2 linked regions of the Vreelandella piezotolerans genome follow. The protein of the gene in region 2 interacts with the protein of the main gene of each other region in a pairwise test. Links are inferred from orthologs where the notes say so. Each region holds a gene or a part of one and is shown on either strand. Other genes may lie near its edges. The genes, in order: kdsB and GYM47_RS13725.

Region 1 (10,762 bases), 720 kb from region 2 along the record:
ACAGCCGGAAGTATCGCGATCGAGACGATGCACCAACTCCAAGAACGTCAGGTCGTCACGCACTTGGCGAAGAGCCTCGATCAAGCCAATCTTGACACCACTTCCCCCATGGACGGCCAAGCCCGACGGCTTGTTCATCACCATCCAGTCGGGCCCTTCCATGATCACGCTGCCCACCAGCAGGTCGCGCAGATTATCGCTGACTTCTTTCACCGCCTCTTTAGGGGCAAGACGCAGCGGCGGCACTCGCACCAAATCACCCGACTGCAGGCGATAATCGACTTTGACCCGTTTTTTATTGACCCGAACTTCCCCTTTACGAACGATACGGTAAATCAGTGCGCGGGGAGCCCCTTTTAATCGGGTCATCAAAAAATTATCGATTCTCTGACCTGCTTGTTCCGGGGCGATTTCCACCCACTGTACTTCACGCCCTTCGGACATTGCCGCTTACTCCTGGTGACATTCTTTGACGTCAGATTAAAAACGGCATTCTAACGTAGAGCTCCCGGCATTGCGTCAATTGCTGGTGGTTGTCTTTACTGTTATATTCCAAAGCGCTCATCGGCCAACGTGGCCGGGCCGAACGTGGCCCGCTTTTATAACATTGGTATAAAGAAGGATGTTCCACGTTTTGGCTTCGCACCTGCACGACCAACACGCAGGTCAGAGCGCACTCAGTAGTGATAAGTGTACGCACTACCTACTGACAACGTATTGAAATGCAGTAACTCTGTCGTTTGACACCCGTCGGACGAGAGAGAACGTCAGGCTCGGCCAGAAACGGCGGGCCCGTCACTAATTAAACGTTACGCCTCAGCCTTGCAGCCTCTTTTCGTCACAAGTCGTTGCAACGCTAGGGCGCTAAGATCAACGCTGTGCCGATACCGGCGTTGGCGAATCGATGAATGCCAGGTGTAGGCGGTGTCAGCAGAGCCGGATGGACGTGACAGCCACCGAAACATGTTCTGCCGCCGCCACGTACTCAACGCCCTTTCGGCCGGGTCGGCACGACTGCCTTCCCGGCTTAATGCGTCAGCATAACCATGCGCCGAGCACAAGCACGCAGCACCCAGCGATTCGCCGACGCACGCTTTCAAAAGTATGTCGGCACGCCATGCTACGTGAGACAACATGAAACGGATGCTAATTAACGCGACCCAGCCTGAAGAGCTGCGGGTCGCACTGGTAGATGGACAGCGCCTTTACGATTTGGATATCGAATCCGGCGCTCGGGAACAGAAAAAAGCCAATATTTATCGGGGTAAGATCACCCGAGTAGAACCCTCTCTCGAAGCCGCGTTCGTGGACTTTGGTGCCGAGCGCCACGGTTTCCTTCCTCTGAAAGAGATCTCGCGCGAATACTTCATCAAAGACGTCTCTGGTCGCCCTAGCATCAAAGAGGTGCTAAAAGAGGGCCAGGAAGTCATCGTTCAGGTCGATAAAGAGGAACGCGGCAACAAAGGCGCAGCGCTGACCACTTTTATCAGTCTCGCGGGTCGCTTTTTGGTGTTGATGCCCAACAACCCACGCGCAGGAGGGATTTCACGCCGTATCGAGGGCGATGACCGCAGCCAGCTCAAAGATGCAATGGGTCAGCTCACCGTTCCTGATAAAATGGGACTGATCGTTCGTACGGCCGGCATCGGACGTAGCTCCGAGGAGCTACAGTGGGACTTGGATTACCTCGTTCAGGTGTGGGAGTCCATCACGACGGAAGCAGGCAAACGCTCGGCACCGTTTCTGATTTACCGTGAATCCAACGTCATCATTCGCGCCATGCGCGACTACCTGCGCCAGGATATCGGCGAGGTATTGATCGATAGCCCCGAGATTCACGCCGAGGCGCTGGCGTTCATTCGCCAGGTCATGCCCTCGTACCAACAGAAGATCAAGCTCTACGCGGACGAAGTTCCGCTCTTCTCCCGTTTCCAGATCGAGTCGCAAATCGAAACCGCCTATCAGCGGGAAGTGAAGCTGCCATCAGGCGGCTCGATCGTGATCGACCACACCGAAGCGCTGGTCTCAATCGACATCAACTCCGCCCGTGCCACGCGGGGTAGCGATATCGAGGAAACGGCACTGCAAACCAACTCGGAAGCCGCCGACGAGATCGCCCGACAGCTGCGCCTGCGGGATATTGGTGGCTTGGTCGTCATCGACTTTATCGACATGGGGCCCGCGCGCAACCAGCGTGAAGTCGAAAACCGCATGCGCGATGCCTTGAAGCTGGATCGCGCGCGGGTTCAAATCGGTCGCATTTCTCGCTTTGGTCTGATGGAAATGTCGCGCCAGCGCCTGCGCCCTTCTCTCGGCGAAACCAGCGGCGTGGTGTGCCCGCGCTGCAACGGCCAGGGCACCATTCGGGACGTACGCTCACTATCACTCTCGATCATGCGTCTAATCGAAGAAGAAGCCATGAAAGAGCGCAGCGCCCAAATACGCGCCATCTTGCCAGTGTCCGTGGCCACCTACTTGCTGAACGAAAAGCGCAGCGTGCTGGCAGACATAGAGTCACGCCAAGGGGTTCGCGTGGTCCTGCTTCCCAGCCCTGACATGGACACGCCGCATTATGATGTCCAGCGCCTGCGGGATGATCATTTAGACGAAGATGATAGCCACTCGCTCTCCAGTTTCGAGCTGTCGACCGACACCGACGTCGGCAAAGAGCCAGACCCAAGCTTTGCGCCCCCTGCGCAGCGTGCCGAAGCTGCCGTGAAGAGCGTCGTACATAACGCCCCGGCGCCTGCATCGCTACAAACCGAAGAAGCGCCTGCCAAGGTAGCCGCCGCTCCAGCGCCGACCGCCGAGCAGCCCAGCGTACTCGGCCGCTTCATTCGCGGCTTCGCCAAGCTATTGGGCGGAGACGACAGCGCTCAGCAGACGGCTAAAGAGGCAGAAGCGCCACGCAAGCAGTCCGAGCAGCCAAGCCGCCCGTCACGCAACGAGCGCCGCAGCAAACCGGCCCAGGAGCGTAGCGACAGCACGCCCAAGCAGGAACAGCGCAGCGATAACGCCAAGAACGATCAGCGCAGCAACTCAGCAGGCAACACCGGGCCACGTAGCGAGGACGTTAGCGACAAGCGCAGCGGCCCAAGCCGTACGCGTAACCGCCGCCGCCACCCCCAACAGGACGATAGCAAAGGCCAAGAGAACGCGAAAAACCCGCGTCAGCAGAGTCCTAAAGAGGCCCAGAAAGAGACGTCCAAAGAAGAGTCTGGCAAACCTCAGGAGCCTCGTCGCGACAAGCCACGGGACGGCAAACCCAAGCAGGATAAGCAAGAGGAGCGCGCACCTGCGGCGCAAGCCGACGACGGACAGCAGGATGACGGCAAGCCAAAGCGCACCCGCAACAACCCGCGTAACCGCTCGCGTAAACAGGCACTCAATCCGCAGGCGGAAGCCGAGCAGTTGAAGCTGCAAGCCGAAGCCGCAAAGGCTCCCCAAGCCACTGATGGCATGGCCGACACAGCGCCTGCTGACGTGACACCCACGGTTGAGGCCTCCACACAGACAGCCGAAGCCTCTCAGGCAACGGCCACCGAGGCACCGACTGATGCCGCGACCCTACGAAGCGATCAGGCCGACCAGACGTCCGAAGTGAGCGCTGGCGAAGGTACTGGCGGAAGCACTGGAGAGAGCACCAAAGAGAGCACTCCCACAGAGCGCGCAGTCAACAGTGCCGACAAAGTTCGCAAACCGACGCGCCAGCGTCGTCAATCCAAGCCGGAAGCCACCGCTCAAGAAGCAGCGGCACCGAGCAGACCGCAGCCCGAGCCCGCCTCCACGGAAGCAGCTAGCCACGCGGAGCCTGACGACGCTACTACAGAACGCGCACGCACCGCGGACGTGCAGCAAGAACCCCACGTAGAGTCGTCAGCAGTTGAGGTGCCCAAAGCCGAAGTGCCGGATGCAAGCGTTGACGATGCGAGCGATGCTCAGGCTCAGCCAACTGATCACGCAAAGGCGCCGCAGGCCACGAACGCGCCTCAAGCGCCCGCGGCCACTCCGGCAGAGACCGAGGCAAGCAGCGCTGCGCCTGACAAAGCACACGCCCAAGCGGCGAAGACCGACGTATCGGTAGCGCCAGTAGCAGACGTCGATGCCCAGCCCACGGCAGAAGCGGAGCAGGACAACGTTGACACAGCGCCCTCTGCGAAGCCTGAAGACGACGCATCGACCTCCGAGGCGGCCACGCCGGCAAGCGAACGAACTGCCGAGAAGACGCCCAGCGATGCCGTCGCCGACGAAGCGACATCAGCGACTGCCAACGCGTCCGAGCAGAAACCCGCGGCCACTGCCTCGACCGACGAGGTGTCTGCGCCAGCGCCAGCTAGCATTGCCACCGACGAAGAAGCGCCTAAACCCCGCCGTCGTCGCCGTCGTGCCCATAACGATCCGCGTGAGCTGCGCAAGCAGCAGAACGCTCAAGGTCAGAACTCGCAAGAGTAACGGCCAAGCACAAAAAACCCCGCCTCGGCGGGGTTTTTTATAGCTACTCGATGTTTTGCTTAAACCACGCGAGGCTCGGGCTCCAGCGTGACGGCAAACCGATCGTATACAGCGTTTGCCACGCTTTCAGCAAAACGCAGCAGCCCAGGACGGTCGCCTCCCCCGAAGTGCACGAGTACCAGGGCTTGACGCTCATGCACGCCGAAAGCGCCGTCACGATAGCCCTTCAAGCCACACTGATCGATCAGCCATCCTGCCGCCAGCTTGGTTTGGTGTTGAGCTTGAGGAAAGTGCGGCATCTGCGGATATGTCTGTAGAAGGCGTTGCGCTTGAGACTCGTCCACCACCGGGTTCTTGAAGAAGCTACCCGCATTGGCGAGCACGGCCGGGTCTGGCAGCTTCTCTCGACGAATGGCGCAAACCGCCTGAGCGACCGCCAGTGGCGTGGGTGAAGCCGTCACACGAGAGGCCAAATCGCCATAGCCCAGCACGGGACGTGGGCACTCGGAGAGCCGAAGTGCCAGTTGAGTAATCACCACTCGACCAGCCAGTGCCCGTTTGAAGATACTATCTCGATAGCCGAACTGACAGGCCTGAGCGCTCAACCAGCGCACCTCGCCCGTGGCCAATTCGACCACCTGGACACCTTCCAGCACATCGCTCAGTTCGACGCCGTAGGCCCCAATGTTCTGTACCGGCGCCGCACCGCAATCACCTGGAATGAGCGCTAGATTCTCCGTCCCCCAAAGCCCTCTGGCCGCCAAGGCCATGACCAGCGAGTGCCAGTTGACGCCAGCGCCGACGAACGCCACGACGCTCTCGTTCTGGCGCTCCAACCACCAGTGGCAAAGCGCTGGGCGCAGCGCCATGCCCATGAGAGTAGGTGGCAAAAGTACGTTGCTGCCACCGCCGAGCAGCGTTATGGGCCACTGCCGAGCATGAGCATGGTGAAGCGCCGCCTGTAGGCTCGTTAGCGAAGTGGGCGCGGCATAGTGCTCCACCTGACAAGGCAGACGCAGCGTATTGGCGGCAGACAAATCCACCCAGGCTGCTGGTTGATTCACAGCGTCAGCGACCACGGGTCAACTCGTCGATCAATCCGGCACTGGCCTGCTCGATCATGTCCAATACCTGCTCAAATCCCTCCTCTCCGCCGTAGTAGGGGTCAGGCACATCCGTATTGGGCAACCCGGCATACGCCAATAGCAACCCTGTTTTGGCTTGACTATCGGCGGGCTGTAACGCATGAATGGCCGCCAAGTTATCACGATCCATACCTAGCACGTAATCAAACGCATGGAAGTCGTTCGCGGTTAGCTGTCGGGCACGCAGGTGGCTGATGTCCACGCCACGCCGACGTGCGGCCGCCTGGGCACGCAGGTCAGGGGCTTTACCCACGTGCCAATCGCCTACGCCGCAGGAGTCGATGTCGACAAGATGAGTGAGCCCTGCCCGCGCCAACGCCTGCTGAAATACGCCTTCCGCCGTGGGCGAACGGCAGATGTTGCCCAGACAAACGAACAGTACGCGTGTCATGACCGCCCCTCCTCTACCGCCAAAAGCGCTCTGACACGCGCTAGATCCTCTTGCGTATCCACACCGGCAGGATTCACCGCGCTGGCCAACGCCACTTGAATCGCGTAGCCATGCTGGAGAGCGCGAAGCTGCTCTAACTGCTCCAATTGCTCCAGCGTAGAGGTCGGCAAATCCTGATAAGCTGCCAAAAAGCTTGCCCGATAGGCATAGATACCGATATGGCGTAGCCATGCATCGGTTTCCAATAGGTTGGGCTGGCGTGTGAAGTGCTCCCGATCCCACGGAATCGGTGCTCGAGAGAAATAAAGCGCACGCCCTTGCAACGAGCGCACGACTTTCACCACGTTAGGATTGAAGAGCGTATCTACATCCGTGATCGGTTCCGCCAACGTGGCCATCGCAGCATCGGGATCATCGGCCAAGCGATGCGCCACTTGGTCGATGAGTACGGGAGGAATAAGCGGCTCATCACCTTGGACATTGACTACCAGCGTCTCGTCGTCGAGACCGAGCTGCTCGACCACCTCGGCCAGTCGATCAGTACCCGACGGGTGATCGTCGCGCGTCATGACGACGTCTGCACCGTAAGACAGCATGGCGTCGCGAATGCGATCATCATCGGTGGCGACCACGACGCGGCTTGCCTGACTTTTGCTGGCACGTCGCCACACATGCGCCACCATCGGCTCTCCCGCAATGTCTAGGAGCGGCTTCCCCGGCAGCCGTGAGGAGCCAAAACGAGCGGGTACTACGGCGATGAACGGCGTCGACGTGTCTCCCATCACGCCTCCCCAGTGCGGCCAGGCGAAGTAGCGAGTTTTTCATCGGCATCCATGCGTCGCGCCTCTTCAGGCAGCATGACAGGAATGCCGTCCTGGATAGGGTACGCCAATCCGTCGTAATGGCAGCAAAGCTCCTGCGCGTCTCGGTCATACTTCAGTTTGCCGTTACATAGTGGGCAAACCAGCATCGCCAATAATTCCTTATCCATCGGTGCTTCCCCTTTGTGTCAAGTCGGACAGCTTATTGAGCAGCCAGTCCTCGAATGCGTGTGGAAGCTGCGCTTCCACGTCTAATACCCAGCTATCAGGCGGTGCAAACGCCTGACACTTCACGGCGTCTTTGGCCGTCATGATAACGGGGCGTTTCGATACGAACTGAAAGGTGCTGGTATCGAAAGGCTGATGGTCATTCAAAGGGTGCATCGCTCCGCTAACACCCAATGATCGAAGCGTATCGAAAAAGCGCTGAGGATTGCCAATTCCCGCCATCGCATCGACAGGAAGAGAAAATGGCAGCGGCTGAAGTGGCCACTCCTGCCCAGTCTTCAAGTAGCGCCAACGCGTGGGTACAAGTGTCATGGGCACCCCCTCAATACCCAGCGGACGCTGAGGAGTTCCGTTGATGATCACTGCATCTACGCTCGCCAACCGCGCCGGCGCCTCCCTCAGTGGACCCGCCGGAAGACAACGGCGATTGCCGAGCCCTCTAGCACCATCAACCACCACTAACTCAATATCGCGTCCCATCGCCAAGTGCTGCAAGCCATCATCGCTAATTAACACGTCGCACCCCTGCCGCATCAGCATATCGGCCCCGCGTGACCTCTGCGGATCGGCAACGACCGGTACCCCGGTCTGCTGAGCTAGCATGAGCGGCTCGTCACCGCTATGATGCGGGTCGGTTGACGGCGTTACCAGCAAGGGATAGACCGGCGCCTTTCCGCCATAGCCACGTGTGACGATACCCGGTGAAAACCCTTGCATTTTGAGCCAACGGCTTAGCCATGCGACCAGTGGCGACTTACCGGTTCCCCCCAAGGTAATATTACCGACCATGATCACCGGCACTGGCGCTCGCCATGTTGGCTTATCACCACGACGGTAAAGCGCCGCTCTCCGCCTCATGAGATAACGGTATAAAAAGCCGAGCGGATAGAGCGGCGTCAGCCACGCGCTGCCTTCATAGGCGGCTTTCAGCCAGCGCTGCGACAAGCTCATTCACTCTCCTGAAACTGAAGCTGATGGAGGGCTGCGTAGGCACCGCCTTTTTCCAACAGCTCAAAGTGCGTCCCCTGCTCCACGATGCGTCCCTGATCCATCACCAGGATACGGTCGGCACGCTCGATGGTGGAGAGGCGATGGGCGATCACTAGCGTGGTTCGCCCCTGACAGACGTGTTCCAGCGCTTTTTGAATATAGCGCTCGGATTCGGTATCGAGGGCGGAGGTCGCTTCATCCAAGATCAAAATAGGCGCATCTTTGAAGATCGCCCGAGCGATGGCAAGCCGCTGGCGCTGACCGCCTGAAAGCATGACACCATTCTCCCCTACTTTCGTCGCGTAGCCTTCGGGCAGCTTTTCGATGAACTCGCTGGCATAGGCGGCTTCGGCGGCGGCTTTGATAGCGACAGGATCAGGATCTGCCTCCCCATAGGCAATGTTGGCGGCAATCGATGCGTTAAACAGCGTTACCTGCTGGGAGACCAAAGCAATGTTCTGGCGCAACGGGCCTAAGGCATACTCGTCAGCATTGACGCCATCGATCAAGATACGCCCTTCACTCGGTCGATAGAAGCGCGGTAGCAGGCTCACTAAAGTGGATTTTCCGCTCCCCGAGCGCCCCACGATCGCCACCAACTCGCCGGGGGCAACGTCGAGATCAATGTGGTGCAGCACATTCGGGTGGTCGTCGTCATAGCGAAAGCTGACATCCTCGATCACCACGTGGCCACTTAGTTTGTTGGGTAAGCGTTTGCCCTCGTCTTGTTCAGGCGTCAGATCCAACAAGCCAAACAGCTCGGACGCCGCGGCAATGCCTTTCTGAATCTCACCGTTGATTTCGGTGAGCTGACGAACCGGTTTGATCATCAGCGCCGCTGCCGTAATGAAGGCAACGAATTCACCTGGCGTCATGTCTTCCATGAGTGAAGGTGCCATGGCCAGCCAAACCAATAGCGCCATGGAAATCGCCACCAGCATTAGCACCACAGGCGAGCTGACCGCGCGCGTCATGGCCTCCTTCATGCTTTGGCGACGGTTCTCTTCACTGACCCGTTCGAAACGCTGCTTCTCATACGCTTCTGCACCGTGGGTACGCACCACTCTATAACCGGAGAGCGCCTCTGAAGCAACGTGCGTCACATCACCCATGGAGTGCTGAATGCGCTTGGAGATACGTCGAAAGCGCTTGCTTACATAGCTCACGACACCCGCAATGATTGGCGTGACGCCCAGAAACAGCAGTGTCAGCATCCAGTTGGTCCAGAATAGATAACCGATCAGCCCAATGACGAACAGCCCTTCTCGTAAAATGATCGTGACCGCATTGGTGGCGGCGCCCGCTACCTGCTCGACATGATAAGTGACGCGTGAGACCAGATGGCCGCTAGAGTGGTGATCGAAGAAGCGCCCCGGCAGGTGCAACAAATGGGCAAATACGTCGCAGCGCAGGGTGTGAATGACATAGCGTCCAACGTAAGCCATGAAATAGGTGCTCAAGAACGTTCCTAGTCCGCGAGAGGCGAACATGAGCACGACGAACAGCGGCAAAAACAAACGAAAAGCGGCATCCGGATTCTGGATGCCGTCAATCAGTCGCTTCATCATCTCCGCCAGCGCCGTGCTCGATGCGGCATAAATCACGAACCCTACCACCGCTAACGCAAACGCACGCCAGTGTGGCTTTACGTACCCCAATAACCTTCTATATAACATCCAACCTGAATCAGTCACACGCGCTCCCGGCAGTAGTGTGCAGTGTCGGCGATTCTACCTGATGGTGGCCCGCTTCAACACCGCTGATGACCACCTGCAAGAACGCTCAGAGGCCGCAGCTCAATAGGCTGTTGCGGGATAAGCGAAAAACGCAGTGCGCCATCGTGGGCAGTACTCCACAGGCAGCTCTTCTGCTGGCGAAAGCGACGCACCACCTCATCGGCGGGATGCCCGAACGGATTACCCCTTCCTGCGCTAAACACGACGTGGCGGGGAGAGGTATCGCGCACGAACTGAACGCTAGAGCTTGTCGAGCTGCCGTGATGCCCTGCCACTAAGACGCTTACCGGGCCATCGAGCTGGTTGAGCAGCTGTCGCTCGATCTGTCGCCCGACATCTCCTGTCAGTAGCAAACGATGTTCGCCGACCTCTACCACCAACACGCAGGAGCGGTCGTTCGAGGAGAGCGCATTCTCCCCTTTCGGTGGCCAAAGGATACGATAGCGAACACCGTCCTGTTGCCACTGCTGCCCCTGCTGGCAAGGGTGACTGTCCACCGGCAACACTTCCCCCTCAGGAGCCCACCACTGGCGGACGCGGTGTTCGGACAGCAGTGCTTCGATGCCACCGGCATGGTCGGTGTCCGCGTGACTGACGATGACTCGATCAATGAGCTGGCCAGGGGGCCACAGGCTTTGCAGAGGCATGAAGCCGCTACGAAAACGCGGCCCCGTATCATATAACATCCGATAATGGGCGCTGCGCAGCTCGACCAACTGACCTTGCCCCACGTCATAGACGGTTACGTCCAGCCGTCCAGGGGCTAGCGTCGGCTCTCTAGGCCATAAGGGGAGTGTCGCGACGAGCGCCAGTGATGCGATACCCAGCCAACGCGGAATGGCGGGCAGCCCCCAGCACAGCGATACCAGCACTAGGCTACCCGCCAGGGGATAGACCATCGATGAGGGCGGCTGCCAAAGAGGTGCTGCATCGACCGCGAGGCGCAACAGCCAGTGGAACCCTCCCAACGCCTGCTCGAACGCCCACCAAGTCAGCGCG
Region 2 (10,586 bases):
TTATCCAGTTTTTTGCCCGCCTCGTCTTGGGCCACCGCCTAAATCACCGGCTGCCGTTATGTTACAATGGAAGTGTCGGCTATAGCAGCATCCTGGCGATCCGTTAAAGAGAGTAACGTCTTACTGCGCTTGCAACATACGCTCGGCCTCGGTGTCACTGATCCCTAGCATGAGTAGAATCTGGCGCTGTGTGGCGATCAACACCTGCTTGCGCTCTGCCTCGCTAGGTAGACTTTTCGCAATCGCCACGGCTCCCACTAGAGATGCCAATATTACCCGCGACTTATCCGCAATCGCGTTGCGATCAGCGGCAAAGGGAAGTTGTTTCAACTTGCTAAGCGCCATCAACCGCGTTTCGAGCATCTTTTTCATACTCATGTAAGACGCTTCGAACAGGGTGCGGATTTCGGCTTTTTCACTGCCTATTTCATTGAACAGCACCGCCTCGGGCCCAGGCTTATGCTTCGCTTCCAGCTCTTGGAGATTGCAGTAATTATCGACTAATTCGGTCAGGTGTTTTAACGAAAGAGGGCCTTTTACCAGTCTAGCGGCCCGACTGTTATCGATGGTCAGGCGTACGGATTCATGGTAGAGGGCCTCTTTTGACGCGAAATGGGCATAAAAGGCGCCGTGAGTCATCTTCGCCAGCTTCATGATCTGGCCAATCGATACCTTCTGAAACCCGTTGCGGCTGAATAGCTCGGTCGCCGACGCCAAAATGCGCTCTTTGGTTTTCGATTTATGGCTCTTGGGGTAAGGCATACTCACCTCATCGTGCGTCAGCTAAATATTATCTTGATCATATACTGCCCATTGCTAGGGTGACCACACTACTGATTCAGGAGTCACTTATGCAGTCACCTATTGTGATTACCGGCATGGGCATGGTCAGCCCGCTAGGCAACAGCGTCCATAAAAGCTGGCAGCGCCTGGTTGACGGCCAGTCTGGCATCAGCACCATTGACCGCTTCGATACCAGCAATATCCCGATCAAAATTGCTGGGACGGTACCAAGCATTCACCAGGACCCCAGCGGCGGCGTTGACTTGAGTGCCATCGCCGCCCCCAAAGAGCAGCGCAAAATGGACCTGTTCAGCCTGTACGCGTTAGCAGCCGCCCAAGAGGCACTGTCGCAGGCCGATTGGTTCCCCGTCGAGCAGTCGCAAAAACGCCGAACGGCTACCATCATTGGCTCTGGTATTGGCGGGTTTCCTACCATCACACAAGCACAAAGGACACTTGTCGAGCGCGGCTATCGTAAAATCACCCCCTTCACGGTGCCCGCATTTCTAGCCAATTTGGCCGCTGGTAATCTCTCCATTCGCTATGGATTTCAAGGCCCGCTGGGGTGCCCAGTAACGGCTTGCGCAGCAGGACTACAGGCGATTGGAGACGGCATGCGCATCATCCGCAATGGCGAAGCCGATGTCGCCCTCGTCGGCGGGGCCGAAGCGTGCATCGACCCGCTTTCACTCGCCAGCTTCAACGCTTTAAAGGCCGTTTCCACAGAGGCAGACGCACCGGAGCGTGCCTCCAGACCGTTTGATAACGCCCGTAACGGTTTCGTCATGGGAGAAGGCGCTGGCGTCATGGTGATCGAAACCCTTGACCATGCGATGGCACGGGGCGCCACGCCTTTAGCAGTGATTAGCGGTTACGGTACCAGCGCGGACGCCTACCATCTGACGGCAGGTCCAAAAGATGGATCTGGCGCAGCCGCCGCGATCCAAGCGGCGCTAGGGATGGCCAAACTAGATCCTGATGCGATTGACCATATCAATGCCCACGCCACCTCCACACCCGTTGGCGACCGGGCTGAAATAGCGTCATTGCGCAACGTATTCGGTGAGCGCTTGCCCGCTATTCCCATATCGGCAACGAAAGCCGCCACAGGCCACTTGTTGGGCGCAGCCGGCGGCATAGAGAGTATTTTTTCCGTACTGGCACTCCGGCATCAGCAACTCCCGCCCACCATTAACCTGGAGGCGTGCGACGAGGATATGCAGGATTTGACCTTCGTCACGTCGGCGCATCAGCACGCCACTCAGCATGTATTGTGCAACGGGTTTGGTTTTGGTGGCGTCAATGCGGCACTGATCGTCAGCAGCATGGAACGTTAAGAGTAGCGCTAGCAGAACCGACGCGATGTTCAGTGCTGCTGGCGCCTAATGTCATTCATCCTGGTGTAGAAACGACAGCGCTTCTTCCAGCAGCAGGTCAGGAGCCTCCTCGGCAATGTAGTGCCCGCAGGGCAGCGCCTTGCCCTCTACCTGCGTCGCTACCTTGCGCCATTCAGCCAAGGCATCGAAGCAGGCTTCAATCGCCCCTTCGGCACCCCACATCACGTTGATCGGGCAGGAGAGTTTTACCCCCGCGTCAATATCCGCCTGGTCGTGCTCCAAGTCGATGGTGGCGCTGGCGCGGTAGTCGCCGCAGATACCGGTGGCCGTGCCGGGAAGCGAGAGGCAGCGCTCGTACTCCGCCAGCGCTGCTGGGGCGAAGGGCGCCATGCCCGCGCTGCGGGCGCCCATCACGCTTTGTAGATACTGAGCGGGGTCGGCTTGAATCAGCATTTCTGGCAGTGGCTGAGGGCGAATCAGAAAGAACCAGTGCCAGTAGCTGCGTGCGAACGCTTCATTCGTGCCGCGATACATCGCCAGCGTCGGGGCGATATCTAACAGCACCATCCGCTCGACCCGCTCGGCGTGATCAACGCCTAAACGATGCGCCACCCGCGCGCCACGGTCGTGGGCCAGTACTTTAAACCGCTCAAACCCAAGCGCGCTCATCAATTCAGCCATATCGGCGGCCATGGTGCGCTTGGCGTAATTGAGGTGCTCGGGGTCGTCGTCGGGTTTGCTGCTATCGCCATAGCCGCGCAGGTCGGCGGCAATCACCGTGAAGTGCTGGGCAAGCGTATCCACTACCTTGTGCCAAATCACATGGGTCTGCGGATGGCCGTGAAGCAGCAGCAACGCTGGGCCGCTTCCTCCTACCCGATAGGCAATCTCGACGCCATTGACGCGGCGTGTCTGCTTCTCGAAATGTTCGAACACTCGCTCACCTCCCCCATTCAGCGTGGCGCCCCTTTCCATGGGCGGAAAGTCCGTACAAAGCATTGCACTCGCTGGCGCAAGGCGGCACATTAGCCGCACCGCCACCGCCCAAGAGCTCCGAGTCACGCCCATGCACGATGAATTTGTGGCCAATTTGCGCCTGCTGTGCAGCTACTATCCCTCGATTGCCGACGTGTGCCGTCGTCTACCGATCAATCGGGCACAGTTCAATCGCTACCTCAGCGGACGTTACTATCCCAGCCATGCGGCGCTCCAGCGGATCTGCCACTTTTTTGGCGTAACGCCAGACGATATTGCCCTGCCCCATCACGATTTCCGAGCGCTGGTTCAAACCGGGCAGCTCAACGCCGACACCGCAAGCACCTCACTGCCCTGGCCCAATGCGCTCATCCAGCGGGGTAGCGAAGGTTTGGAACGCTATCTGGGGCGCTATTTCGAGCTTTATCACTCGATGTCGCGCCCCGGCTATTTAATGCGCACACTGGTGTGTTTGGAAAAACGAGAAGGCGGCGTGGTCTACCAGCGTACCGAGCGCATGCAAGTAATACCGGGTAAGCGACCCTGTCATAACCGCTACGTCGGCGCCGCGGTCAAGCTGGCCGATCGGCTGTTTTTGGTCGACCACGAAACCCTCAACGGTCACGAAATCACCCAAACCATTCTGTTTCCCAGCTTTCAGAGCCAGGTCACGCGTCTCACCGGCCTGAAAATGGGCGTGGCGGACAACAGTGAACGCATGCCCTGCTGTGTTCGAGTGGTGTATCAACGCCTGGATGAACAGGTCAGCCTACGCGAGGCGCTAGCCAAGTGCGGTTTGCTAGCCATGGATGATCCGTCGCTAGATGCGTCGCTGCTCGCCGCCGTGAACAACGACGTGCAGAGTGGAGATCACCACTTCCGCGCGCGTCACTGAGCGCTAGCGTGCTAGCGAGGTACCAAGACGTGCTCGAACAAAATGGCTTCGAAGTGTTCCATAGGCGCAACGGATTTGAGGGTTTTGGCTCGTAGAATCGCGCCTTCCCAGCCAGAGAGTATAAAGCTCGCCAGCGACTCGGGCGCGATGGCTGTATTAATCGTCCCGTCGGTTTGGGCGTGGTTTAGGCAGGTGACGAAACGCCTTTCCCAACGCTGAAACACCACGTTCAACGCATCGCGAAAGGTATCGCTCTGACCGGAGAGCTCTTGACCAAGGTTGCCGATCAGACAGCCGGTGGTGTGATCACAATCGAGCATGTGGGCGCGACCGGTGGCGAAGTAGCGGCGCAAGCGCTCGAGAGGCGCCAGCGTCGTATCTTCCAGCAGCGCCGCCAACGACGCATCGTAATCGTCGGCAAAGCGCTCGATGACCGCCAAGCCGAAGTCCTCTTTACTGGAAAAGTAGTGGTAAAACGAGCCTTTGGGGACACCGCAGGTTTTTAATACAGCATTGATACCCGTCGCATTATAGCCCTGCTGGGCAATCAGCTCGGCACCAGAATCAATGAGTTTGTCGCGGGTGGCGGTGTTTTTCATAACGTCGTACAGACCAGGAAGTCTATGGCTTTTCACATGGATGATGGCAGTTATAGCGCAGTTCGTCAGCGCCGGGTGCAAAAAAAGCGCTTCTTGTCGGCTTGCACACTCTTTGCACAAAGCTTACCTAATCGCTGCTCGGCAATCGGTGATGCTAGCATGATACGCCTATTTTTCTGGAATTTTCGCTCTTAGCCAACGGATATCACCCGTCCATGACCCCCTTTCGCTCTTACGCTTTCTTTCAGCAAGGCCGCATCGGTATTGGTGCACTGGCAGCACTGCTGGTGTTCGTCGGTGGTTTGGCGCTCGCGTGGTGGATCGTCAGCCAACCGCCTCGGGTCGAGCGTCGTCCGCCCCCGCCGCCAACGCCGCCGGTGGTCGATGTCATCACCACCGAACAGCGGCTGCAATCCCCCACGCTAGAGGGTTTCGGCCGCGTGGAAGCAGAGAAAGCCACCGAGCTTGCCAGCCGCGTAGCGGGCCAGCTCGAACGCTTTGGCGAGGGCGTGTTGCCTGGGCGAGTCGTGGAACAGGGCGAACCGGTGGCCTATATCGATCAAGCCGACCTGCGTTTGGCTCTCGAAGACGCCGAAGCTCAACTGGCGAATGCTCAGGCGCAGTTAGCATTGGAGCAGGCCGAACAGCAGCGCGCGCGCAGCGAGTATGAATCCTTTGGACGCCAACTCAGCGCCGAACGCCGCTCCCTGGTACTGCGAGAACCACAGCTTCGTCAGGCACAGGCCCAATTGACCCAAGCCCGCGTGGTGCGAGACCAAGCGGCGCTCAACCTGGAGCGTGCGACCTTGACCGCCCCGTGGCGAGCCATGGTCCAAGAGCGTTTGGTGGGCGCTGGCAGTCTATTGAGCCAAGGCACCGCCGTGGTGAGTTTGGTCGGCGTCGAGCAGTTCTGGGTGCGCGCATCACTGCCGGGGGAATCGCTGGACTGGCTGTCGCCGGGGGGCAGCGTCACGCTCTCCAGCCAAGGCTGGCCGGAAGGCGCTTCCAGAGAAGGCACCCTGCTCTCTATTTTACCCAACCTCGAAGAGAACGGCTTGCAGGCCCAGCTATTGATCGCCGTGGACGATCCGCTGGCGCTCGATCACGATGGCCCTGCCCTACGGATGGGCGATGTGCTGCGTGTGGCGTTCCACACCACCGCCGAAGAGCCACTGATCGCGCTGCCTTCGGCAGCGCTGCGCCCCGGCGAGCAGGTGTGGTGGGTAGACGACGAGAACCGCCTACAGCGCACTCAGGTAACGCTGGCCTACCGCGGCCAAGACGACGTGTTGGTGCGCAGCGGCCTGGCGCCCGGCCAACGGGTAGTGGTCGCGGGCCTTGCCCAGCCGCGAGAAGGTCAGGAAGTTCGCCTTCGCCAGCGCGGCGACACGCCCGCTCAGAATGAGGGAGCGGCTCGATGATGCGCAAAGGACCGTTGGCATGGATGGTCGATCATGGCGTTGCTCCTAACCTGTTGATGGTGCTGTTCATCGTCGGCGGTTTGATGGCGTCGCTGGCGATCAAAAAAGAGGTGTTTCCCGAATTCGAGACGGAAATCGTCCAGGTCACCATCAGCTATCCGGGCGCTACGCCAGAGGACGTCGAGCAGAGTTTGCTACTGCCGGTCGAGGCCGCCATTGCCGATGTCGAAGGCATCGATGAGCTAACCGCCAGTGCCAGCGAGGGCAGCGGGGTGGTCAGCGCTACGTTGATCGATGGCATCGACGTGATGCGGGCGTACCAGGATATTCAACAATCCGTGAATGCCATCACTACCCTGCCCGCCGCCGCCGACCCGCCCCGCTTCACCCTGGCAGGCCGCTCACGCAGTGTGGTCAGCCTGCAGGTGTATGGCAGCGTTGGGTTGGCCGCTCTCCACGACGCCGCCGAGAGCGTGCGTGCCGAGCTGCAGGCCACGAGCGGTATTTCACGCGCAGAGCTCTCGGGCAATCGTGAGCGAGAGATTCAGGTGCATTTGGATGAAGAGGCCATCGAGCGCTACGGATTGGATCATCAGCAGTTGGCCAGCCGCATTGCCGAGGAGGCGCTGGATCTTGCCAGCGGCCAGCTCACTACCGCCGAAGGCGAGTGGCTGATCCGCTACCAAGGACGACGCAATAGCGCCGACGAGTTCGCCGAGCTGCCGATCTTGACCACCGCCCAGGGCGCTCCCGTGGTGCTGGGCGATATTGCCAGGGTCAGCGAGGGCTTTGCCGAAACCGACCGAGAGGAGTTCTACAACGGTTTGCCAGGGCTATCGGTGGACGTGTACCAAATCGGCGATCAGACCCCTACTAGCATTTCCAATGCGGTCTATGGCGAGCTGGAGCGACTACGCACCAACCTACCTGATGGCGTTCGCTTGGACGTGTCACGGGATAGTTCGGAGGTCTATGAGGACCGTCTTAGCCTACTGTTGAAAAACGCCTGGATGGGCTTGGCCCTGGTGCTGTTCTTGATGGCACTTTTTTTAGAGGCGCGGCTGGCCTTTTGGGTCACGCTCGGCATTCCCACGGCGTTTTTGGGGGCCATGCTGTTTCTACCCTGGGTCGGCGTGTCGCTCAATATGATGTCGATGTTCGCCTTCATCATCGCCCTGGGCATCGTGGTGGATGACGCCATCATGGTGGGTGAAAACATCTACAGCTATCGGGAGCAAGGCTATTCGCTGCGCGATGCGGCCGTCAAAGGCGCTCAAGAAATCGCCACCCCGCTGACCTTCGCGATTCTCTCCAATATCGTCGCGTTTCTACCGCTGCTATTTCTGCCGGGCTTTTTGGGGCTGATTTTTGCCACCGTACCGGTCGTCGTGATCACGGTGTTCATCATTTCTCTGGTAGAAGCGCTATTCATTCTGCCTGCCCACTTGGCGCATGCCAGCAAGCCCCGCCAAACGCCCGCCTGGCAGCGACCCATCGAAGCGGTGCGCCTGCGCATGCAGCGCGGCTTGCATCACGTTACCTACCGGCAGTTCGAACCCTTGTTGCAGCGCGCGCTCGACCAGCGCCTGCTGACCGTTTCCGTGGGAGTGGCCATTCTCTGCGTGACGCTGGCCTGGGCGATGAGCGGCCGGCTCGGATTCTCTCTGATGCCCCGGGTCGAGTCGGATCAGGTGCAGGCCAGCGTGACGCTGCCGATTGGCAGTCACATCAGCGTGAGCCGCGAGCTGAGCCAGCAGTTGCTCGACGCCGCCGAGCAGCTCAGCGAGCGAGAAGAGACCCTTAGTTTTCGCAGCACTCGCAGTCGTTTGGACGGCGAAAGCCTGGAAGTGCGTCTGGATATCGCGCCAGAAAGCCTGGACGCCTGGCCACCGTCACGTATTGCCCGGGAGTGGCGAGAGCTCACTGGGGATCTTTTAGGCGCGCAGTCGGTTCGCTTCGAATCTGATGTGGGCGGCCCAGGCAGCGGCGCGGCCTTGAGCCTACGCCTTTCCCACCCTGACACCCACGTCTTGGAAGCCGCCGCCGCCCGTCTGGCAGAACGACTTGGCGAGTATGGATTGACCGATATCGACAGCGGCTTGGGCGACGGCAAGCCTCAACTCGAAATGCGCCTATCCGCCGAGGGGCGCTCGTTAGGGCTGACCGGTAGTGACCTGGCTCAGGCGCTGCGCGGCCCGTTGCAAGGCGCCACGGCAGTGGAGCAGTTCATCGGTCGTCAGGAAGTCAGTGTGGAAGTGCGCCTGCCAGAGACGTCGCGTAACAGCCTTAGCGAGCTCTACCGTCTGCCGATCCGCACGCCGGACGGCATGAGCGTGCCGCTCTCGAGAGTCGCCGATATCACACTGAGCCAGGCCTCCAGCAGCCTACAGCGGATCGATGGGCGGCGCATCCTCACCGTCACCGCCGATTCCGAGGGTGACCAAGCGATTAATCAGGTAATCGCCACCCTGCAAGAAGAGGTGTTCCCAACGCTCAGCAACACTTGGCCGGGGCTCGAAGTGAGCATGGGCGGCCGACAGCAGGACACCGCCGACAACCTCGCCACGCTGCGCACCGCCATGTGGCTGATGCTCGCCGCGCTTTACGCGCTGCTCGCCATTCCTTTCAGAAGCTACCTGCAGCCGCTGCTGGTGATGGCTGCCATTCCGTTTGGCATCGTGGGCGCGGTAGGTGGGCATCTACTCATGGGCTTTGGGCTGTCGATCATCAGCCTATTGGGTATGCTAGCACTCTCCGGCGTGGTGATTAACGATGCGCTGGTGTTGATCGACTACGCCAACCGCAAGCGTCGTGAAGGCTTGGCCCCGCGAGAAGCCATCGTGGCGGCCGCAACCCGCCGCCTGCGGCCGATCATGATGACCACGCTGACCACCTTTTTGGGGCTTGCGCCGATGATTTTGGAAACCTCCCGTCAGGCTCGTTTTATGATTCCCATGGCGATTTCGCTTGGTTTTGGCATGCTGTTCGCCACCCTGATTCTGCTGCTGGTGGTGCCGTGCCTCTATCTAAGCCTGGAAAATCTGCGTGAACGGTTGAGCGCACCACACCCGCCTAGCCAAACGGATATGACCTAATGCGTAGATGGAGTCGACTTCGCCAGTGGCGACCGTCGCGGCTGGGGCTAAAGCTGTTCGTCGTGATTCTCAGCGTCAACGTCGCCATTGCGGCCAGCGTGTTTCTGGCCGTGTCGTACAGTATCGACCGCGGTTTTCTCGAGTACCTCAATCAAGCCCAAGAGCGGCGGGCCACGCTGCTCGCCGACGGGCTCATTACCCGCTGGGAGACCCAAGGCGACTGGGCATGGTTGGAAGCGTCTCCAGAGCGCTGGCCCTACATCGTCCGGTTCGAGTTGGGCCAAGAGCATCGTGATCGCCCTTCTCCCTTGGGCGAGGCACAAGACTTCGCACTGCGCGATAGCGACGGTGAGTATGTGATACCGCCGACGGATACCCCGCGCGGCTCGATAGGCTGGCGCTGGCTGATGCTGTATAGCGATATGACCCCAAGCGGCCAGCGAGAAGCGATTGGCGCGCTGGGTTTTCGTCCACCGCAAGAGATGATGGAGCGCATGGAGAGCCGGTTTTTAGAGCGCCAGCAGCGCAATCTGGTACTCATCGTCATCTCGCTGGGGCTTGCCTCGCTGCTTCTAGCAGGAGGCCTCTCCTGGTGGCTTGGGCGACGTACCCGAGCGTTAGCCGGCGCCACCCTGCGGTTGACCGAAGGCGACTACCACACTCGCTTGCCAGAGCGCGGACGAGACGAACTATCGCGCTTGGCACGGGACTTCAACGTGCTGGCCGCCACGCTCGAAGCCAGCCGCGAAGCCCGCGCCCGCTGGGTCTCGGACACTGCCCACGAACTGCGCACACCGCTGGCCGTTCTGCGCGGAGAAATCGAAGCCATGCAGGATGGCATCCGCCCGCTCAACCAAGAAAATCTGGGGTCACTGGCCCAGGAAGTGGTCCAACTCGAGCGGTTGGTGGCCGATTTACGCTTGCTCTCCCAAAGCGACGCGGGCGCGCTGGATATTCAGCTAGCCCCCATGAACCTCAGTGAGAGTCTGGAAAGTCGCTTGAACGATGCCGACCGTTGGCTAGAAGAGAGCGGCCTTTCACTGAGCACCGATCTGGCACCAGACGTCATGATACGTGGCGATGCCCAGCGGCTGCGCCAACTATGGAACAACTTACTGGACAACAGCTGTGCCTATACCCAACCGCCTGGTCAGCTAAGCGTCGCCCTGACCTGCGAACGCGACCACGCAGTGATTACTTGGCAAGACAGCGCGCCTGGCGTACCCCCAGAGGAGCTGTCACGATTGACCGAGCGGCTCTATCGTGTGGAGGGTTCCCGCAACCGCGCCAGCGGTGGCAGCGGCTTGGGGCTTTCCATTGCCAGCGCCCTCGTCGCCGCCCACGGCGGCACACTCACGCCTAGCGCTTCGCCCCTGGGCGGTTTGACCTGGATCCTCCGCTTACCGCTGCTAAGCGCCTCATAATCCGATCATAAGCGAGCCGATATGTCTCAGAGTGCTGCACACCCCGACGCTTCATCT

What was found.
Region 1: the proteins of GYM47_RS13725 (region 2) and kdsB interact in binary tests that used the Escherichia coli proteins (3 or more experiments, as listed by UniProt). The link is inferred for Vreelandella piezotolerans from one-to-one orthologs.

Annotation. Positions count from the first base shown.
Region 1 is NZ_CP048602.1:2,272,178-2,282,939, forward strand. What follows is about bases 4,878-7,877. They hold kdsB (3-deoxy-manno-octulosonate cytidylyltransferase), read right to left. Parts: upstream 6,771-7,877; coding sequence 5,985-6,770; downstream 4,878-5,984. Other genes in these bases: murB (UDP-N-acetylmuramate dehydrogenase), read right to left, coding at 4,878-5,531; GYM47_RS10485 (low molecular weight protein-tyrosine-phosphatase), read right to left, coding at 5,521-5,988; GYM47_RS10495 (Trm112 family protein), read right to left, coding at 6,770-6,979; lpxK (tetraacyldisaccharide 4'-kinase), read right to left, coding at 6,972-7,877. Outside these bases: GYM47_RS10470 (RluA family pseudouridine synthase), read right to left, coding at 1-444; rne (ribonuclease E), read left to right, coding at 1,135-4,452; more of murB, read right to left, coding at 4,512-4,877; more of lpxK, read right to left, coding at 7,878-7,988; lipid A export permease/ATP-binding protein MsbA, read right to left, coding at 7,985-9,721; GYM47_RS10510 (DNA internalization-related competence protein ComEC/Rec2), read right to left, coding at 9,778-10,762. UniProt on the Escherichia coli protein: Activates KDO (a required 8-carbon sugar) for incorporation into bacterial lipopolysaccharide in Gram-negative bacteria.
Region 2 is NZ_CP048602.1:2,989,843-3,000,428, forward strand. The notes cover bases 2,796-5,619. They hold GYM47_RS13725 (TetR/AcrR family transcriptional regulator), read right to left. Parts: upstream 4,590-5,619; coding sequence 4,002-4,589; downstream 2,796-4,001. Other genes in these bases: GYM47_RS13715 (alpha/beta fold hydrolase), read right to left, coding at 2,796-3,056; GYM47_RS13720 (helix-turn-helix domain-containing protein), read left to right, coding at 3,094-3,990; GYM47_RS13730 (efflux RND transporter periplasmic adaptor subunit), read left to right, coding at 4,805-5,619. Outside these bases: GYM47_RS13705 (TetR/AcrR family transcriptional regulator), read right to left, coding at 121-762; fabF (beta-ketoacyl-ACP synthase II), read left to right, coding at 852-2,120; more of GYM47_RS13715, read right to left, coding at 2,172-2,795; more of GYM47_RS13730, read left to right, coding at 5,620-6,010; GYM47_RS13735 (efflux RND transporter permease subunit), read left to right, coding at 6,007-9,105; GYM47_RS13740 (ATP-binding protein), read left to right, coding at 9,105-10,529; GYM47_RS13745 (response regulator), read left to right, coding at 10,551-10,586. UniProt on the Escherichia coli protein: Involved in response to both electrophiles and reactive chlorine species (RCS). Represses the transcription of the nemRA-gloA operon by binding to the NemR box.